Regions from separate parts of the Pseudomonas sp. DWP3-1-2 genome, predicted to be linked through region 2. Evidence: predicted binding sites of a transcription regulator. Region 2 holds the regulator's gene; each other region holds the start of a gene.
The links. The regulator FliA, encoded in region 2, starts transcription of late flagellar genes. The targets are predictions, from matches to a motif close to CTAAAGTTTNNNNNNNNNNNGCCGNTAA.

Region 1 (5,055 bases), on a different contig from region 2:
GCTCGAAAGCCTCGGCATACAGCTCGATCGCCGCGTAAGCGGTATAGCAACCGGCGCATCCGCAGGCGGCTTCCTTGGCGTGCTGGGCATGGGGTGCCGAGTCAGTGCCCAGAAAGAACTTCACGCTGCCGCTGGTGGCGGCGTCGAGCAACGCGCTCTGATGCGTGTTGCGCTTGAGAATCGGCAGGCAGTAGAAGTGCGGGCGGATGCCGCCAACCAGCATGTGATTGCGGTTGTAGAGCAAATGGTGCGCCGTAATCGTTGCACCCACGTTCGCGGAGGCCTGATTGACGAACTGTACGGCTTCGCTCGTGGTGATGTGTTCAAACACCACTTTAAGCGTCGGGAAGCGTTCGACGACCCGGGTCAGTTGCTCGTCGATGAACATCTTCTCGCGATCAAAGACATCGATCTCGCCCCGGGTCACTTCGCCGTGGACCAACAGCGGCATGCCGACTTCGGCCATGGCCTCGAGTGCCGGGAAAATCTTGTCGATGCTGGTAACACCGGAATCTGAATTGGTGGTCGCTCCGGCCGGATACAGCTTGGCGGCATGGACGAAACCACACGCCTTGGCTGCGCGGATATCGTCCGGCTGGGTCAGGTCGGTCAGGTAAAGCACCATCAGGGGTTCGAAACGGCTGCCAGCGGGACGCGCTGCGAGGATGCGCTGGCGATAGGCGTCAGCTTCCTGTGCGTTGCGTACGGGTGGCACCAGGTTAGGCATGATGATTGCGCGGCCAAAAGTGCGCGCAACGTCAGCAACGGTGTGAGGCAAAACAGCTCCATCGCGGAGGTGTATGTGCCAGTCGTCGGGACGCAGAAGGGTCAGGCGGTCGGACATTGGGAATTCCAGGCGGGTCAAACTCGCTGGGAATGCTACCGGAAAAGACTCTCTCAGGCACTCGCTATCAAGTTTTGTAGGAAGTAACCGATAGCCCGTTGCAGGAAGAAATTCTTTTGGTAACGCCGTATTTTTTTGTGGAGCCTCCCGTGCGCCAGCGATATCTAGCCTTGCTCAGTCTTTTCGCCAGCCTGCCGGCGATGGCGATTACTTTCCAGACGCGTCTGGAAAGTGTGGAGTGGAAGGTTGAAGGCGATCAGTTCGAGTGTCGCCTGAGCCAGCCCATCACCGACTTCGGTGCGGGCGAGTTCGTGCGTCGGGCGGGTGAGCAGGCAATCTTCCGCATCAAGGCATCCGGAACAATCATGGGTGCGGGTTCGGCGACATTGTTGGCTGCCGCCGCGCCGTGGCAGCCAGGGCGTGGCGATATCAATCTCGGCTCGGTTAGCGTCAGCACCGGCGGATTTCCCTTCAGCAGTTCTCAAGTGCAGGCCGGACGCCTGATCAACGGTTTGCTGGACGGGCGCAGCCCGCTCATTCGGCATTACGCCCGGGACGGCGGCACCATGGAAGTGCGCTTGCTGCCGGCCAAGTTCAACAAGGCGTTCAGTGACTATCAACTGTGTGTCACCAAACTGCTGCCGATGAACTTCGAGCAAGTGAAGCAAACCCAGGTCGGCTTTCCCGGTGGCGGCATAGAGCTGGACGCCAAGGCCAAATCGACACTGCAGACGATTGTGGCCTATCTGAAGGCTGATCCGTCGGTCAATCAGATCGAGCTTGATGGTCATTCCGATAACAGCGGCAATCGCCTGACCAATCGCGACCTTTCCCGGCGTCGTGCACTGGCGGTGATGGACTTCCTCAAGGCTCAGGGCATTCCCGAGGAGCAGATTACGCTGCGCTTCCATGGCGAGCGCTATCCGTTGGCGCCTAACACCAACAACGCCAACCGCGCCCGCAACCGCCGGGTGAACATCCATCTGGATCGCGTGGCTCCTGAAGAGAAGCCTGCCCCCGTCGCCTCCGCGGGCGATGCAGCGAGAACGTCCTGAGCCGCTGACAGTCGTCGCGCGCTCGACATAAACTGTCGCTTCATCGTCTGAAGCTGTCGCGCTACTGTAAATCATTGCCCATGAGCGGTAGAATCCCCGGTTTTCCGTACAACCCGGTGGAGTGAAGGCATGGCGGACGTTAACAAGGTAGTTCTCGCGTATTCCGGTGGCCTGGATACTTCGGTAATCCTCAAGTGGCTGCAAGATACGTACAACTGCGAAGTGGTGACTTTTACCGCTGACCTGGGTCAGGGCGAAGAAGTCGAGCCCGCACGTGCCAAGGCTAAAGCCATGGGCGTGAAAGAAATCTACATCGACGATCTGCGCGAAGAATTCGTGCGCGATTTCGTATACCCGATGTTCCGCGCCAATACCGTTTATGAAGGCGAGTATCTGCTGGGCACTTCCATCGCCCGCCCGCTGATTGCCAAGCGTTTGATCGAGATCGCCAACGAAACCGGTGCCGATGCCATTTCCCACGGCGCTACCGGTAAAGGCAACGATCAGGTGCGTTTCGAACTGGGCGCCTATGCGCTCAAGCCCGGTGTGAAAGTGATTGCCCCTTGGCGTGAGTGGGACCTGCTGTCCCGTGAAAAGCTGATGGACTACGCTGAAAAGCACGGCATTCCTATCGAGCGTCACGGCAAGAAAAAGTCGCCGTATTCCATGGATGCCAACCTGCTGCACATTTCTTATGAAGGCGGCGTTCTGGAAGACACCTGGACCGAGCACGAAGAAGACATGTGGCGTTGGACCAAGTCCCCTGAGGACGCACCGAACGTTGCGACCTATCTGGAACTGACCTACCGCAATGGCGACATCGTGGCGCTGGACGGCGTTGAAATGACACCGGCCACTGTTCTGGCAACCTTGAACCGCATTGGCGGGGAAAACGGCATCGGTCGTCTGGACATCGTGGAAAACCGCTACGTCGGCATGAAGTCCCGCGGCTGCTACGAAACCCCGGGCGGCACCATCATGCTGCGCGCTCACCGCGCCATCGAGTCGATTACTCTGGATCGTGAAGTCGCTCACTTGAAAGACGAGTTGATGCCCAAGTACGCCAGCCTGATCTACACCGGCTACTGGTGGAGCCCTGAGCGTCTGATGCTGCAACAGATGATCGATGCGTCCCAGGCTCACGTGAACGGTGTGGTGCGTCTGAAGCTGTATAAAGGCAACGTGATCGTAACGGGCCGTAAATCTGACGAATCGTTGTTCGATGCCAACATCGCCACATTCGAAGATGATGCCGGCGCCTATGATCAGGCCGATGCAGCAGGTTTCATCAAGCTCAATGCGCTGCGCATGCGGATCGCTGCCAACAAGGGCAGAAAGCTGTTCTGATCTGACGCGGAAAAATGCAGCACCCTCGCAGGTGCTGCATTTCAAATTCATGGCTGAGTGTTGATTCATCTGCTCAGGCTTGTTTACCCGTTTTGCGGCGCGAACTATTGGTTTTCTTGCGTGCGGTTCCTCCATAGGCAGAACGTTGCTCCTGAGCCTGCAAGCCGCCCATGAGCCCGGGTCCGATAAGCGCCAGCAGGTCTTCGGTTTTCTTGCTGTAACGCTTTAGCAAGGTCATCAGCTTTTTCTCGAATTCCAGCTCCTTGATGAGATCGGCGTTATTTTTGAGTGCTTCAAGGCGTTGAAGGTTTTCAGTGAGTGCCTGTTGAGTATCCCGATAATCTTTAAGTTTTGACATGATGTATTCCGTTGTTCGTTTCAGAGTTGATTAAGTCACGGTGATGCAATGTTCATGTTGATGCCCGTTGAGTTGTTTTTTTAAACGGTAGCTTCTTTTTTCGGAGGCGTTTCTTGAAGCGGGTTGCCGTTAAAGTCAAAGCTTATTTAACCTGCGGATGCAAGTGCTTGATTATCAGGTGATTGAGTGTCTTCTTTCCTTCGTTGTGGAACAAGCTGTCAGAACTAATGCCATGTTCCTACAGCTTTCATCGGTCTAGCGCATGAGTCGGTGCGATTTTTAATGGCTTTAAATGATGTTCTCCTACAGGTTGAATCTCGCTTTCGATAATGATGTTGATCGCTTACTTGTTTGGGTGCTGATTCCGTCAGCTGGCGCTTTTGCCCTGCCAGAGGGAACTGCCGACACCAAAGGGTAGGCTGTTTATAAGTTTACATATCTGCATGGAAAGTTTTTTTCGCCTCGACCAGGCCGGGCAATTATTGCTGAGGCTTCAGGCAGTGCTGCGAATGGGAAAATAACACTGGCTCAATCAACAGTCGTATTTACATAGTTATCTTTTCATCCTTATTGAATGATGACTCGCCCACGGCGGGCGGTGATGTCATCCAGTGGCCTCCCCAAAGCCGGTGCTGACGTTTTTGCAGCCGCAGCTATGCAGGCGCGCCGGTACCGACGGGGTGTCAGGCCGCCCATTCCAATGAGGTATGTACCGGCTGTTGGCTGGATGCAACAGAGCGTCAGGGCGTGTCACTGTCTTTCTTTTGTTTGAATTCAAAACGATAGACCTTGCCGATGTTCCACACCTGCCGCACGGTTAAGCCGAGTCGCTGGGCGATCTCTACAGCGGTGTAACCGAGGCTTGAGTAATGCATGGCGTGGCCTGCTACCACGTCGTCCACCTCCAGCGGATCCAACAGTTCCTCTCGTATGGTTTTTTGCAGGGGGCGACTAAAGGCTATTTCTATGCCCTGTTCACAGGCGAGTTGCTTGATCTCTTTTTTGTTCATTCTCAAGGAGTATTGAAGCGCAGAGATACCCGCTCCCTTGGCGACCAGTTCCTTGAGCAATGCAACTTTGCTGTTTCGGTCTTTCTCCTGTTCGTCACCCGGGGCTTTATCGTTGAGTGGGATTGATCGCAGCGGTGAGTGCTCTCCATTATCAATGATCTCAATCACACCGCCCTCAGCGACAAATCGCTCAACAGCAGCGGCCAGATCCTCCATGCTTCCCTCATTGGAAGAGGGGTGGGTAGTCTTGTTATTCATGGTATATCCTTTTTTGAACATGGTTATACACATGGCCAATTCAAAACGAGCCTTTGGCCGGACCCGGTTCTGCCAGGTGTCAGCAATGCTCGACTGACCCGGTGGGTGCTGCCTGAGTCCGTTCAGTTGTTTTTGAATGGAATCCATATAATAAAAATCTTATAGGCTGTGGTCAAAGTGACA
Region 2 (5,055 bases):
CGATCGACATGATTGGTCTTGAAGTGGGTTATCGATTGATTCCGCTGGTGGACCGCAATCAGGGTGGTCAGTTACTGGCTCGGATCAAGGGCGTGCGCAAAAAGCTCTCGCAGGAGCTGGGCTTTCTCATGCCCACCGTGCATATCCGCGACAACCTCGATCTGGCCCCCAGCGCCTATCGCTTGACGCTGATGGGTGTGACGCTGGCTGAAGCCGAGATCTACCCTGACCGCGAGCTGGCGATTAATCCGGGTCAAGTATTCGGCACGCTCAACGGCATCACCGCCAAGGACCCGGCGTTCGGTCTGGAAGCGGTCTGGATCGAAATCAGCCAGCGCAGTCAGGCGCAGTCCTTGGGTTATACCGTGGTCGATGCCAGTACCGTAGTGGCAACCCACCTCAATCAGATCCTCTACAAACACTCTCATGAGCTGATTGGTCACGAAGAAGTCCAGCAATTGATGCAATTACTGGCTAAAAGCTCACCAAAACTGGCTGAAGAGCTGGTGCCGGGGATCCTGTCACTGTCAGCGTTGCTCAAGGTTTTGCAGTCGCTTCTGGCCGAGCAAGTGCCTGTTCGCGACATTCGCAGTATCGCTGAGGCGATCGCCAACAACGCCATGCGGAGTCAAGATACCGCCGCTTTGGTTGCAGCCGTGCGCGTCGGACTGAGCCGCGCAATCGTCCAAAGCATTGTAGGCATTGAGCCGGAGCTGCCTGTTATCACTCTGGAACCAAGGTTGGAACAGATATTGCTCAATAGTTTGCAGAAGGCCGGTCAGGGTCAGGAAGAAGGCGTTCTGCTTGAACCAAGCATGGCAGAAAAGCTCCAGCGTTCGCTGATCGACGCGGCGCAGCGTCAGGAGATGCAGGGCTTGCCAGTGATCCTTTTGGTTGCAGGTCCGATTCGCGCCATGTTGTCACGGTTTGGACGGCTGGCTGTACCGAACATGCATGTGTTGGCGTACCAGGAAATTCCTGACAATAAGCAAGTCACCATCGTAGCGACTGTCGGGCCTAACGGCTGAGGTAGTGAGTCATGCAAGTTAAGCGATTTTTCGCCGCCGATATGCGTCAAGCCATGAAGCTGGTTCGAGATGAGCTGGGCGCGGAAGCGGCCATCATCGGTAACCGGCGCATTGCCGGTGGCGTGGAGCTGACTGCAGCGCTGGATTACAAGCTTTCTGCGTTGGCCCCTCGGGTGCCGAACATTGAGCTTGAAGACGAACTGCGTAAGACCCAATCCCGAATTGTCTCTGCCCAGGCCGAGCTGAATAATCGTGGCGACAGTGACCCTTCGGTCAACCGTCAGTTGTTCGCCGGCATGCCACTCAGCGCCGCTGATACGCACATCGAGCCGACGCTCGAAGAGCCGCCGCGTCCTTTTGTCCAGGCCCAGACCGCTCCGGCCGAACCGGCAGGCGGGCAGCGTGCCTACGAAAACATGCGCTTTGAACTCAACGGTCTGCGTGAGCTGCTGGAAGTCCAGTTGGGCTCGCTGGCCTGGAATCAACTGCAGGGCAGCCGGCCGCAACAGGCCAACCTGTGGCGTCGCCTGCAGCGTATCGGTTTGTCCGGTCCGCTGTCCCGTGACCTGTTGGCGATGGTCAGCGAAATAGAAGAGCCTCGTCAGTCCTGGCGCATGCTGCTGGCCCACCTGGCACGGATGATTGCCACCCCGGAGGTCGAACCGCTGGAAGAAGGGGGTGTCATCGCCATGGTCGGCCCGGCGGGCATGGGCAAGACGACCACGCTGGCCAAACTGGCGGCGCGCTATGTGTTGAAGTACGGCGCGCAGAACATCGCGCTGGTCAGCATGGACAGCTTTCGCATCGGTGCCCAGGAACAGCTCAAGACGCTGGGCCGCATCCTCAACGTGCCGGTGACCCATGTCGACCCGGGCCAGTCTCTGGCTCAGGCCCTGGATCCGCTGCTGCGCAAGCGCGTCGTGCTGATTGACACCGCCGGCCTGCAAGCCAGCGACCCGGCCCTGCGCATGCAGCTCGAAAGTCTGGCCGGGCGTGGCATCAAGGCACGCAATTACCTGGTGTTGGCAACGACCAGTCAGAAGCAAGTGCTGACCGCTGCCTACCACAGTTACAAGCGTTGCGGTCTGGCCGGGTGCATCCTGACCAAGCTGGACGAAACCGCGAGCCTGGGTGAAGTACTCAGTCTGGCGATCAGTCATGAACTTCCCGTGGCCTACCTGACTGACGGGCCGCGTATTCCTGATGATTTACACCTTCCTCGCAGGCACCAACTGGTCTCCCGTGCGGTCAATGTGCAGATGCAGGAAGAACCGAGCGAAGAAGCGATGGCGGATATGTTCGCCGACCTTTACCACAACCCAAGCAAGCGGGTGGGTTAGGTGAAACGAACTACTGAAATTTACCTGCATCGATGGTCTGCCACGCATTGTTCCGAAGCGAACGTGCAGCCGCCAATGTGGCTTCGGTCTACGCAAGACAAGGTAATGAATAAACATGGGTAGCATGCATCCCGTACAGGTGATCGCGGTGACCGGCGGCAAAGGTGGCGTCGGTAAGACTAACGTGTCAGTGAATCTATCGCTGGCCTTGGCTGAGCTTGGCCGGCGCGTCATGCTGCTGGACGCCGACCTTGGCCTGGCCAATGTCGACGTGCTGCTGGGTCTGACGCCCAAGCGAACCCTTGCCGATGTGATTGAAGGCCGTTGCGAATTGCGCGATGTGCTCCTTCAGGGGCCTGGCGGGATCCGCATCGTGCCGGCCGCTTCCGGTACCCAGAGCATGGTGCACCTGACCCCGGCGCAGCATGCCGGTCTGATCCAGGCCTTCAGCGACATCGGCGATAACCTGGACGTGCTGGTCATTGACACGGCCGCAGGTATTGGCGAATCGGTGGTGAGCTTCGTGCGCGCCGCTCAGGAAGTGCTGTTGGTGGTGTGCGATGAACCCACGTCGATCACTGACGCCTACGCCTTGATCAAACTGCTTAACCGCGATTACGGCATGAACCGCTTCCGCGTCCTGGCCAACATGGCTCAGAGCCCGCAGGAAGGTCGCAATCTGTTTGCCAAGCTGACCAAAGTGACAGACCGTTTTCTGGACGTTGCCCTGCAGTACGTGGGCGCCGTCCCTTACGATGAGTGTGTGCGCAAGGCTGTGCAGAAGCAGCGGGCCGTTTATGAAGCCTTCCCGCGCTCCAAATGCTCCCTGGCCTTCAAGGCGATCGCGCAGAAAGTCGACACCTGGCCGTTGCCGGCCAACCCCCGCGGTCATCTTGAGTTTTTCGTCGAGCGACTTGTCCACCAGACATTTGCGGGGCCTGTCCAATGACAGCCAGCGGCTACCAGATGTACAGCAAAGCTTCCAAGAACTCGCAGTACGAACTGATCGAGCGCTACGCGCCGCTGGTCAAGCGTATCGCCTATCACTTGCTGGCGCGTCTGCCGGCCAGCGTTCAGGTCGAAGACTTGATCCAGGCTGGGATGATCGGGCTGCTTGAGGTCTCCACCAAATACGACTGCACCAAGGGCGCGAGCTTCGAAACCTATGCGGGTATTCGTATCCGGGGTGCGATGCTTGATGAGGTGCGTAAAGGGGATTGGGCGCCACGTTCGGTTCACCGCAATACGCGCATGGTCAGTGACGCAATTCGCTCAATTGAAGCTAAAACGGGTCGTGACGCTAAAGATCATGAAGTTGCGGCCGAACTCCAATTGAGTCTCGATGATTATTACGGGATTCTGAACGATACCTTGGGCAGCCGGCTGTTCAGTTTCGACGACCTTTTGCAGGACGGCGAACATGAAGGTCTGCACGAGGACGGCGCAAGCGGGTCGCTTGAGCCCTCGCGGGATCTGGAAGATGAGCGTTTCCAGGCCGCATTGGCGGATGCGATTGCCAATCTTCCGGAGCGTGAGCGACTGGTCTTGGCGCTGTATTACGACGAGGAGCTCAACCTCAAGGAAATCGGTGAGGTCCTGGGGGTTAGCGAATCGCGAGTCAGCCAGTTACACAGCCAGTGCGCAGCTCGTTTGCGAGGGCGTTTGGGGGAATGGCGAGCGCGTTGACAGGTATGGCGCGTTCTTGTGGATGCGCTGTTCGTGGACGCCGGCTGTGCAAAGCGTTGTTTGGGAAGAGATGGACAAGGCGGGAACCGGTCTTGCGTGAGTGATGCGTGCTGTCGGAAGGGTTTTGCCTTTCTGTCGATCGCCGATTTCTGCCCGGTTCCTTGAATGTTGATTTACCAAGCCCGTCGTCGTTTTAGTGCAGCCGATGTGAGCTGTGCCGGTATTGATTGAACAGCGCGTTCAGGTGCTGAACGCGTTAAAGACTGCTTGGAGGTCGAATTGGACAAGAACATGAAAATCCTCATCGTTGATGACTTCTCAACGATGCGGCGGATCATAAAAAACCTGTTGCGGGATTTGGGATTCACCAATACTTCCGAAGCCGATGATGGAATCACTGCGCTGCCAATGTTGCAGAGCGGTTCATTTGATTTTCTGGTGACTGACTGGAACATGCCTGGCATGTCCGGCATCGACCTGCTGCGCCAGGTGCGCGCCGACGAACGACTCAAGCACCTACCGGTGCTGATGGTCACGGCCGAAGCCAAGCGTGACCAGATCATCGAAGCGGCCCAGGCCGGTGTTAACGGTTATGTTGTGAAGCCATTTACGGCTCAAGTGCTGAAAGAAAAGATCGAAAAGATCTTCGAGCGCGTCAATAGCTGATGTTTGCCGCGAGGGCGCTATGGAGCATAAAGAGTCATCAATGGGCGACTTTGAGTCGACCCTCAAAAAGCACGCGACAGAACTGGTAGCGAGCCTCGAAAAAGGCCGTTTCGGCGATGCCGTGCAATTGATCCATGAGCTGAACCAGACTCGTGATCGAGGCTTGTATCGCGAGGTCGGCAAGCTTACCCGCGAGCTGCACAGTGCAATCGTCAATTTCCAGATTGACCCGAACATGCCCCAGGCCGAAGAAGTGTCCCAGATCACGGACGCGACTGAGCGCTTGTCGTATGTTGTCAAACTCACGGAAAACGCTGCCAACCGGACCATGGATC
Region 3 (5,055 bases), on a different contig from region 2:
ACGTGGTGAACGCTTGATTGAGCAGCGCCAGCCCGACTCCCTGGCGTCGAGCGCGTGGATGGACAACCAGATCCTTGATAAACGCGCTGGTACAGCACTGAATGACGCCCGCCAGTTGCGGGCCATTCCAGAGGCTGTAACAGAGGGCTGGATCGAACTCGGGATCGTTTTCAAAGGCGCGCAACCAGTCTGAATAGGCCGGCACGCTGCCGCCGCCGTTTTGATAACCCAGGGTCAGCAACTGATGGATCTGCACCGCGTCCCTGATTGAAAAACCTTCACGGATCGCGGTGTGAGCACGGTTATCGACCCGCTCCTGAGGCCCTAGATCCCGACGCATCAGCCAGCAATGCCGGTCCGACTGGTCGATGGGTTGAGCAGGAAGCCGGGTGCGCAGGCTCTGCCAGATCAGTGCTGACGGGCGTGAACCGCGCGTGCTGCCGTGATCAAACATTTGGTCAGCTCAGGGGACGAGAATTTGGTCAGTACGGCATTGGCACCTGCCGCCTGGGCTTTTTCGCTGTTCATCGCGCTGTCCAGCGAGGTGTGCAGGAGCACATAAAGATCGTTGAAATCGGGGGTCTCGCGCAAGGTTCGCGTGAACGCATAGCCGTCCATCTCGGACATTTCGATATCCGAGACCACTACGTTGATTTGCGCGGGCGAACCTTGCAGTTCCAGCAGCACATCAATCGCTTCCTTGGCGCTGCGGGCCGTGTGGCAGTCGATGCCGAGGTTACGCAGGGTAATCAGCGATTGCTGCAGGGCCACCTGACTGTCATCGACCACGAGGATTCGCGCGGCGGCCAGCAATTCGGCCTCTTCCATCGTCAAGGCATCCGGATCGACAACGATCTGCGCCGGTGCGATGGCGTGGATGACTTTCTCGATATCGAGCACCTGCACCAACACACCGTCAACCTGTGTCACGCCGGTGATGAATGATTTGCTGCCAGCGCCAAAGGGCGGCGGGCGGATGTCAGTGGTCAGGCAATGGATGATCTTGCTCACGGCCTGAACATGCAGGCCCTGCTTGGACCGGCTCACGTCCGTGACGATCAGGCAGCCGCCGTCCGGGTCCACCAGGGGTTGCTCGCCAATGGCGCGACTGAGATCGATCACTGACAACGCGGCGCCACGCAACGTTGCCACGCCTTTGACGTGGGGGTGCGATTCAGGCAGCCGGGTCAGGGCGGGGCAGGGGATGATTTCGCTGACCTTAAGCAGGTTGATTGCCATCAGCTTGCCGCTGCGCAATGTGAACAACAGCAGCGAGAGGGAGTCTGCGCGGACGTTCTGGGAGGACATATGAACCTTCTGGCCTTAGGTGTCTCGCTGCAATCGGCAGCAAACAGCTTTCTATGGAGGGTATCGACCTGTGACACGCTCGCTTTAGGATTTTTCTGCGAAAAACACAGAAATCGTTGTGGCTCTCCAGGCGAACAGCTCACTGTCATGACGCGTAATGCGTTCATAGTCAAAAGGACTGCTTAAAGTCATTATGACCTTTCAAGTGAAGTTGTCATTATGACCTTTGGTACTCCAGGTCACTGATTTTATTGAGATAACCAGGTGGCACGAATTCTGATACAGCAAGGTACATCTAATAAAGCCCTGCGTGCCTGGAGTACCCATGTTGAAAGCCTCGGATCGTGCCATTGTCAAAGCCACCGTGCCACTGCTCGAAAGTGGCGGCGAAGCACTGACCACTCACTTCTACCAAAAAATGCTGTCGGAATATCCTCAAGTACAACCGTTGTTCAACCCGGCCCACCAGGCCAGCGGTGCCCAGCCAAAGGCACTGGCCAACGGTCTGCTGATGTACGCCCGGCACATTGATGAGCTGGAGCAACTGGGTGACTTGCTCGCCAAAATCATCAATAAACACGTTGCGCTGCAAATCCTTCCCGAGCACTACCCGATTGTCGGCACTTGTCTGCTGCGCGCCATTGCCGAAGTCCTGGGTGAGGACATTGCCACCGAAGAGGTCCTGCAAGCCTGGGGTAACGCCTATCAGCAACTGGCGGACATCTTGATCGGTGCCGAACGCGCCGTTTACGATGAAAAGGCCCAGGCTCCAGGCGGCTGGCGCGGGACCCGTGAATTCAAGCTGGCGGCCAAGGTGGTGGAAAGTGACGAAATCACTTCGTTCTACCTCAAGCCTGCGGACGACGGTCCGGTTCTGGCGTTTACGCCCGGTCAATACCTGGGCTTGCAGTTGTTCATCGGCGGCATCGAGATGCGTCGCAACTATTCGCTGTCAGCGGTCCCCGGCGAAGGGCAGTACCGAATCAGTGTCAAGCGCGAGCCCCATGGCAAGGTGTCCAACTATCTGCACGATCAGGTGCAGATCGGTGACAGTCTTCAGGTGTTCACGCCGTCCGGGGAGTTCGTGCTCACGACCAGTGACAAGCCACTGGTACTGATCAGCGGCGGGGTAGGGATCACGCCCACCCTGGCGATGCTCGAATCCGCGCTGGCCACGTCACGTCCGATCCATTTCATCCACTGCGCGCGCAATGGTGGCGTGCATGCTTTCCGTGGTTGGGTCGATGACCTGGCGGCCCGTCATCCGCAACTCAAGCGCTTCTACTGCTACGACGAAGACGACGGCGTCAGTCCAGCGGCCGATGCCTTGGGTTTGCTCGACCAGGCCCAACTGGAGCAATGGCTGCCAGAGGATCGCGATCTGGATGCGTACTTCCTCGGTCCCAAGGGATTCATGGCGGCCATCAAACGCCAGCTCAAGCTTGCCGGTGTTCCAGAAAAGCAAAGCCGCTTCGAGTTCTTCGGTCCAGCCTCTGTTCTTGAGTAAGCTGCGACAAAGCGTCGCATCCTTCTATATATAGAAGGATGCACTGCGACAAAAAGCCGCATCCTTCTATATATAAGAAGGATTCGGCTTTTCGCGTTTCAGAGGGGGGGGCCGTATGCCGAGTACTGATGCCGGTTGTGCATGAAGATTTTTTTACGATTGCCTGACGTGGGTCATGGTGCCGAACACCATCTGGACGCTAAATACACCCGTATGGCGGGTACAGGCTTGAGTTGTCCGGCAGTGCCCTTGATTATCCCGAGCGATCGGGCCGTTGTGCATTTACACTCTCGTGGTTGAGAACCCACGACTAGCTCCAATGGGCCCAGGCATGGATTGAACGATCCATATGGACACCCTGACAAAAGGTATGTGAATGAGCGACAACATGTTGTACCTGAGACGCGAGAAACGCTTTCTGGTTTTGCTGGGCATCATCTGCCTGGCCCTGATCGGTGGTGCTTTGTACATGCAGGTCGTACTGGGCGAGGCGCCATGCCCGCTGTGTATCCTGCAACGCTATGCGCTGCTGCTCATCGCCATCTTTGCCTTCATTGGCGCCGCAATGCCGGGCAGCCGCAGTATCACGATCTGCGAAGCACTGGTGACCCTGAGTGCTGTCGGTGGGATCCTTGCCGCTGGCCGTCACGTTTACATCCTTTCCAACCCCGCCGCGAGCTGTGGCATTGACGTGCTGCAACCGATCGTCGATGGGCTGCCTCTGGCGCTGGTCTTTCCGCTGGGATTTCAGGTCAGCGGTTTCTGCACGACCCCTTATCCGCCGGTGCTCGGTTTATCACTGGCCCAATGGGCGTTGGTAGCCTTCATCCTGACTGCGGTGCTGGTTCCCGTCGGCATCCTGCGTAACCGCCGTAAAGGTCACGGTTTTCAAGGCCTGTAAGGCAAGACGCCCCGCTGAAACGGGGCGTTTTATTTGTGAAAATCCTGTCATTGTCAGGTGATTGTTACGTATTCCGAAACAAACTGTTGCTAAATAAAGCATAGTCATAAAAAACTTACATATCTACAATCCCCGCACTTACCGCTTCGGTCCAACGAGTGATAAGCAGTTTCGAGGTCCACAAGCGTCTCTTCGCACGCTGTGAAGGCAGCGCTCTGCGCCCTCTGTTTGCACTCGAAATGTCCGCGCCAAAGGGATTTGGCCTGCAAAACAGGCCCGATGCCACCATTCAAACAAGAAACTCAAGATAACGTCGGATTTGTCGTTACGCTTGCATGCGTCCTGACAGGGCCCTGTTCAATCCAAAAATATGCCAGCACCGGCGGGCTTTAGTGTTGGCGGTCGAAAACCAATTGCACTGCGCAAGCTGCTTTTGCTTTTAGAGGTCGTGAGATGAGTAAAAAAAGGTACCCCAGGTTTTTTGGCTTCTTGGCCCTTTTCAGCATGCTTTTGCTCAGTGGTTGCGAGGGTGTTCCTCTGCTTGATCCGAAAGGACAGGTCGGGATGGACGAGCGAAACCTGATTATCACCGCCACACTGTTGATGCTGATTGTCGTGATTCCGGTCATTTTCATGACCATTATCTTCGCCTGGAAATATCGCGCATCGAACACAAAAGCGACGTACACGCCTGACTGGTCGCACTCCACGAAGATCGAAATCGCTGTATGGGGCATCCCGCTTGCCCTGTTGATCGTCCTGGGCTACATCACCTACGTGTCTACTCACGCTCTCGATCCGTATCGCCCTATCGATTCCGACGTCAAGCCGGTGACGATCGAGGTGATCGCTATGGACTGGAAGTGGGTATTCATCTACCCCGAGCAGGGCATCGCGACCGTCAACAAGATCGTGTTCCCGGCCAACACACCGGTCAATTTCAAAATCACTTCTGACTCGGTCATGAACTCGTTCTTCATTCCAGGTCTGGGCGGGCAGGTGTACGCCATGGCGGGCATGCTGACCAAGCTGCACCTGATCGCCAACGAGAACCATGAATTCAACGGTATCTCCGCCAACTACAGCGGTGCAGGTTTTACCGGCATGAAATTCAAGGCGATCTCGACGTCTCAGGCTGACTTCGACGCCTGGGTCGCTGACGTGAAGAATTCACCTAAAAAGCTTGAAACGGCTGAATACGCAGCCTTGCTCAAGCCAAGCGAACGTAATCCCGTCGAGCTCTACTCCAAGGTCACTCCGAACCTGTTCCAGATCGTCATCGATAAGTATGAAGGTATGAAACCAGGCAAGGCGAACCCTCACGAGCAGGAAGGTAACG

Region 1: the regulator FliA is predicted to act here: its motif matches at 911-938, upstream of ACP7B0_RS07520 (flagellar protein MotY).
Region 3: the regulator FliA is predicted to act here: its motif matches at 1,369-1,396, upstream of ACP7B0_RS10035 (chemotaxis protein CheW).

Annotation. Positions count from the first base shown of each region.
Region 1 is NZ_JAFCTZ010000002.1:366,573-371,627, forward strand. It holds gene pyrC (dihydroorotase) at 1-844, opposite strand, end outside; gene ACP7B0_RS07520 (flagellar protein MotY) at 994-1,899, shown strand; gene ACP7B0_RS07525 (argininosuccinate synthase) at 2,029-3,246, shown strand; gene ACP7B0_RS07530 (hypothetical protein) at 3,320-3,604, opposite strand; gene ACP7B0_RS07535 (hypothetical protein) at 4,345-4,905, opposite strand.
Region 2 is NZ_JAFCTZ010000005.1:244,257-249,311, reverse strand. It holds gene flhA (flagellar biosynthesis protein FlhA) at 1-1,028, shown strand, start outside; gene flhF (flagellar biosynthesis protein FlhF) at 1,040-2,368, shown strand; gene fleN (flagellar synthesis regulator FleN) at 2,484-3,317, shown strand; gene fliA (RNA polymerase sigma factor FliA) at 3,314-4,054, shown strand; gene ACP7B0_RS14550 (chemotaxis response regulator CheY) at 4,346-4,720, shown strand; gene ACP7B0_RS14545 (protein phosphatase CheZ) at 4,740-5,055, shown strand, end outside.
Region 3 is NZ_JAFCTZ010000003.1:243,608-248,662, forward strand. It holds gene ACP7B0_RS10030 (GNAT family N-acetyltransferase) at 1-454, opposite strand, end outside; gene ACP7B0_RS10035 (chemotaxis protein CheW) at 409-1,308, opposite strand; gene hmpA (NO-inducible flavohemoprotein) at 1,634-2,815, shown strand; gene ACP7B0_RS10045 (disulfide bond formation protein B) at 3,192-3,716, shown strand; gene cyoA (ubiquinol oxidase subunit II) at 4,170-5,055, shown strand, end outside.